2 regions of the Pseudomonas oryzae genome follow, and region 2 is predicted to be linked to the other one. Evidence: predicted binding sites of a transcription regulator. Region 2 holds the regulator's gene; the other holds the start of a gene.
What was found. The regulator LexA, encoded in region 2, represses DNA repair genes until DNA is damaged. The targets are predictions, from matches to a motif close to CTGTNTNNNNANACAG.
Positions count from the first base shown of each region.

Region 1: a site for LexA is predicted at 1,465-1,480, ahead of recN (DNA repair protein RecN). Genes of this name have one in related genera too.

Region 1 covers NZ_LT629751.1:4,323,423-4,325,820, forward strand. The annotation lists gene recN (DNA repair protein RecN) at 1-1,442, opposite strand, end outside; gene grpE (nucleotide exchange factor GrpE) at 1,608-2,147, shown strand; gene dnaK (molecular chaperone DnaK) at 2,266-2,398, shown strand, end outside.
Region 2 covers NZ_LT629751.1:2,126,404-2,128,801, reverse strand. The annotation lists gene BLT78_RS09465 (DUF6586 family protein) at 1-194, shown strand, start outside; gene BLT78_RS09460 (hypothetical protein) at 306-545, shown strand; gene lexA (transcriptional repressor LexA) at 624-1,238, opposite strand; gene BLT78_RS09450 (TetR/AcrR family transcriptional regulator) at 1,413-2,114, shown strand; gene BLT78_RS09445 (L,D-transpeptidase) at 2,148-2,398, shown strand, end outside.

The DNA.
Region 1 (2,398 bases), 2.2 Mb from region 2:
AGGCGACGCAGTAGTTGGCCGACCACCTCGGCGGTGGGGCCGCCGATGCCGACGTCGACCTCGTCGAACACCAGGGTGGGGATGCGCGAGGTCTGCGCGGTGATCACCTGGATGGCCAGGCTGATGCGCGACAGTTCGCCGCCGGAGGCGACCTTGGCCAGGCCCTTGAGCGGCTGGCCGGGGTTGGCGCTGACCTGGAACTCCACCTGCTCCTGGCCGTGGGCCTGCGGCTCCTCGCTGCCGCCCGGCTGCAGGGCGATGGCGAAGCGCCCGCCGGGCATGCCCAGGCGCTGCATCTCCGCTTCCACCGCGGCAGCCAGCTGGCCGGCCGCCGCGCGTCGGCGCGCGCTCAGTTCGCCGGCCCTGGCCTGGTAGTGGCGGGCGTAGGCGTCCAGTTCCTCGCCGAGCCGCTCGATGGCTTCGTCGCCGGCATGCAGGCCATCCAGTTCGGCCCGCAGGCGCTGCTGCAGTTCGCCCAGTTCGCCCGGCTGCACGCGGTGCTTGCGCGCCAGACTGTAGATGCTGTCCAGGCGCTCCTCGATCTGCTGCAGGCGTTGCGGGTCGGCCTCGAAGTGGTCGACGAAGCGGTTGAGGCTGCTGACCGCCTCCTCGACCTGGATCTGCGCGCTGGCCAGCAGGTTGATCGCTTCTTCCAGCGCGGCCGGCTGGCCGTGCCCGCCGCTCAGGCGTTGCAGGCTGCTGCCCAGGGCGCTGAGCACGTTGCCGTCGTCGCTCTCGCTGCACAGGTCGAGCACCTGGCGGCAGGCGCCGAGCAGGGCGCCGGCGTTGCTCAGGGTCTTGTGCTCGAGCTCCAGCTCTTCCAGTTCGCCATTGCCGAGGGCGAGGTTGTCCAGCTCCTCGAGCTGGTAGCTGAGCAGTTGCTGGCGCGCGCGCTGCTCCTCGCCGCTGCCGGCCAGGCGCTGCAGTTCGCTGCGCGTCTGCCGCCAGCGCTGCGCCGCCAGTTGCACCTGGCGCGCCAGCTCGTCGGCGCCGGCATAGGCGTCGAGCAGGCGGCGGTGGGTGTCGGGCTTGAGCAGCGACTGGTGCTCGTGCTGGCTGTGGATGTCGATCAGCCGCTCGCCGAGCAGCTTGAGGTCGCCCAGCGGGCAGGGCGTGCCGTTGATGTAGGCGCGCGAGCGGCCCTCGCGGGTGATCACCCGGCGCAGGATGCACGGTCCGTCGCCGTCGAGGTCGCGCTCGGCCAGCCAGGCGTGTGCCTCGGGGATGTCGGCGAGGTCGAAGCTGGCGAGGATGTCCGCCTTGTCGGCGCCGGGGCGCACCACCTCGCTGTCGGCGCGATCGCCGAGGGCGAGGCCCAGGGCGTCGAGCATGATCGACTTGCCGGCGCCGGTTTCGCCGGTGATGACGCTCATGCCGGCGCGCAGCTCCAGATCGAGCTGTTCGACGATGGCGTAGTTGCGGATCGACAGATGCACGAGCATGGCCGGGCCCTCGCGATGGGTTCTGTGTATTTGTACAGTGCTTGGTTATTTATACAGTAGCCAACTTTGTCGCGGCAATCCCCCTTGAAGCGGACGCGCGCGCCCCCATATAGGCGGACTGAATCGCGGGCCATGCGCCCGAGCGTTGTTTTCAAGGAGACATCCATGGCTGACGAACACAAGCTTGATCCGCAGGGCCCCGAGGCCGAGGTGCAGGACGCGGCGGCAACCGCCGGCGACGATCTGGCGCAGCGCGTGCAGGCGCTCGAGGAGCAGCTGGCCGAGGCCCGCGACCAGTCCCTGCGTGCCGTGGCCGAACTGCAGAACGTGCGTCGCCGTGCCGAACAGGATGTGGAGAAGGCGCACAAGTTCGCCCTGGAGAAGTTCGCCAGCGACCTGCTGCTGGTGGTCGACAGTCTGGAACGCGGCCTGGAGCTGTCCGATCCGGCCAACGAGGCCATCCGTCCGATGCGCGAAGGCATGGAACTGACCCTCAAGGCCTTCCACGACACCCTCAAGCGCTACCAGGTCGAAGCCATCGATCCGCACGGCGAGCCGTTCAACCCGGAGCATCACCAGGCCATGGCCATGGAGGCCAACGGCAGCGTCGAGCCGGGCAGCGTGCTCAAGGTGTTCCAGAAGGGCTACCTGCTCAATGGTCGTCTGCTGCGCCCCGCCATGGTGGTGGTCAGCAAGGCCGAGTGAATCAATCGCCGGGAATGCCCTTGAAAGCCGTCGGGGCATCCCCATCTGTAGTGCCAAGCATCGAGTCATCCGGGCGGCCGCGCGAGGCCGCCGGAATCCAAGTTTCGGGAGAGTGAATATGGGCAAAATCATCGGTATCGACCTGGGCACCACCAACTCCTGCGTGTCCGTGTTGGAAAACGGCGTGGCCAAGGTCATCGAGAACGCAGAAGGTGCGCGCACCACCCCGTCGATCATCGCCTACAGCAACG
Region 2 (2,398 bases):
CCTACCACGGCCTGTTCGAGCCGCCGCAGGAGGCGAAGAAGGCCAAGGTCGATCCGGCCCTGGAGTTGATCACGGCGGTGAACGTCGGCGCGGTGGCAGAGGAGGCCGAGCTGGAGCTGGCGACCCTGCTCGACTGGCAGCAGCAGATCAAGCGCCTGGCCGTGCGTTTTCGCCAGGGCATGAGCGAGTGGTGAAGGGCGGGGTGGCAGCCAGGCGACGCATGGTAAGCCGATGGCGTCTTGGTGCTAGGGTGTGACGCGCGTCGCTGCTACAATGCCCGCCTTTTTCGCGGAGTCCCCAACGCCATGCCGACATCCTTTCTGGAAATCGTCGAATTACCCGATGGCCGCATCGTCCTGCGCCGTGGCGATGACGAGGAGGCCTTGGTGACGCTCGAATTTTCCGAGGATGCCAAGGCCTTCCTGCAGGGCCAGCACATCGAGGTGGCCAAGGCCATGTTCAATCTGGGTGTGCAGATGGCCGGCAGTCTGGCCGACGGCGATTACGACATGGAATACGGCGAGGAGCCGCGCGTGCTGCACTGAGCCGCGCGACTCCTGCTCTGCACGGGTGTTGCCCGTGCCCCGTCTGCAATGGACGGGGTGGGGCCGCAGCCCCGGTGATCAACGGCGGATCACGCCGACGCTCAATCCCTCGATGACGAATTCCTGATCCGGGTGCTCCAGGTCGATCACGATCGGCGCGAACTCAGGGTTCTCCGCCAGCAGCTGCACCTGCTTGCCGCGGCGCTGGAAGCGTTTCACCGTCACTTCTTCACCGATGCGGGCTACCACGATCTGTCCGTTGCTGGCCTCGCGGCAGGCATGCACGGCGAGCAGGTCGCCATCGAGAATCCCCACATCCTTCATGCTCATGCCGCGCACGCGCAGCAGGAAGTCGGCGCGCGGGTGGAAGAATTCCGGGTTGATCCGGCAGCTGTCCTCGATATGTTGCTGGGCGAGGATGGGCGCGCCGGCGGCCACCCGGCCGATGATCGGCAGCTCGTTCTCTCCCAGGCTCGGTTCGGTGTCGGGGATGCGGATGCCGCGCGAGGCGCCGGGGATCATCTCGATGGCACCCTTGCGCGCCAGGGCGCGCAGATGCTCCTCGGCCGCGTTGGGCGAGCGGAACCCCAGTTCCTGGGCGATCTCGGCGCGGGTGGGCGGGTAGCCGTGCAGCTCCAGCCAGTTCTTGATGAAGGCCAGGATCTCGCCTTGGCGGGGAGTGAGTTTCTGCATGGGCGGGCTCTGTCTTTTTATCCAGTTGCTGGAAGTATATACAGGGTTGAAGGGCGGGCAAACCTCTTTACTGTCGGCCGTGTCGCTGGCGTGGGGCGCACTGGGCGTACATACTCGCTTGATACGAAAGTTGAATTTCATATATTCGATGAATGCTTTCAGAGCGGGGTAACCATGGCCCAGTCGGAAACGGTCGAACGGATTCTCGATGCAGCCGAGCAGCTGTTCGCCGAGCGAGGTTTCACCGAGACGTCCCTGCGCTCGATCACCGGCAAGGCTGGCGTCAACCTGGCCGCGGTCAACTACCACTTCGGCTCCAAGAAGGCGCTCATCCACGAGGTCTTCGCGCGGTTTCTCACGCCCTTCTGTCAGGCTCTGGACGCCGAGTTGACCCGTCGCCAGCAGGTGGGGGAGGACGATCCCGGTCTTGAGGAGTTGCTCGAGTTGCTGGTCGTACAGGCGCGCAGCGTCGAGTCACGCCTGGACAATGACCTCGCGGTATTCATGCGCCTGCTGGGGCTCGCGCTGATCCAGGAGCAAGGCCACGTGCGTCAGTATCTGGATGACAAGTACGGCAAGGTGTTTCGTCGCTACATGCAGCTGTTGAACGCGGTGGCTCCACCCATCCCGCCGGAGGAGCTGTTCTGGCGCGTGCACTTCATGCTCGGTGCCGCGGCCTTTACCATGGCGGGCATCAAGCCGCTGGGGCGGATCGCCGACAGCAAATTCGCGGTGCAGACCTCCAGCGAGCAGGTGCTGCATCTGCTGGTCCCCTTCATGGCGGCCGGTCTGCGTGCCGACGCGGCATTGCCCGGGGCACCGCGCATGGCTACCCGCACGGAGGTCGACGGGCGCAGCCCGAGCCGTCTGGAATGACCGCTGGCGCGCGATCGGCTAAGCTAGCGCCCCATGTCTGACACCGCCCCCATGCTCGATCTGCTGCACATCTCCATCGCCGACCAGTGCCTGTACGGCTTCGCCGCCGGGGTGTTGCGTCTGCGTCTGCCCGTCTCCACCGCGCGCAACGGCCCCGGCGAGCGTCAGGGGTCGGGCTGCACGCCGCGGGGGCGCCACCAGGTGCGTGCCAGGATCGGCGCCGGCCTGCCCGAGGGCGCGGTGCTGGTCGGCCGGCGCTGGACCGGCGAGATCTGGTCGCCCGC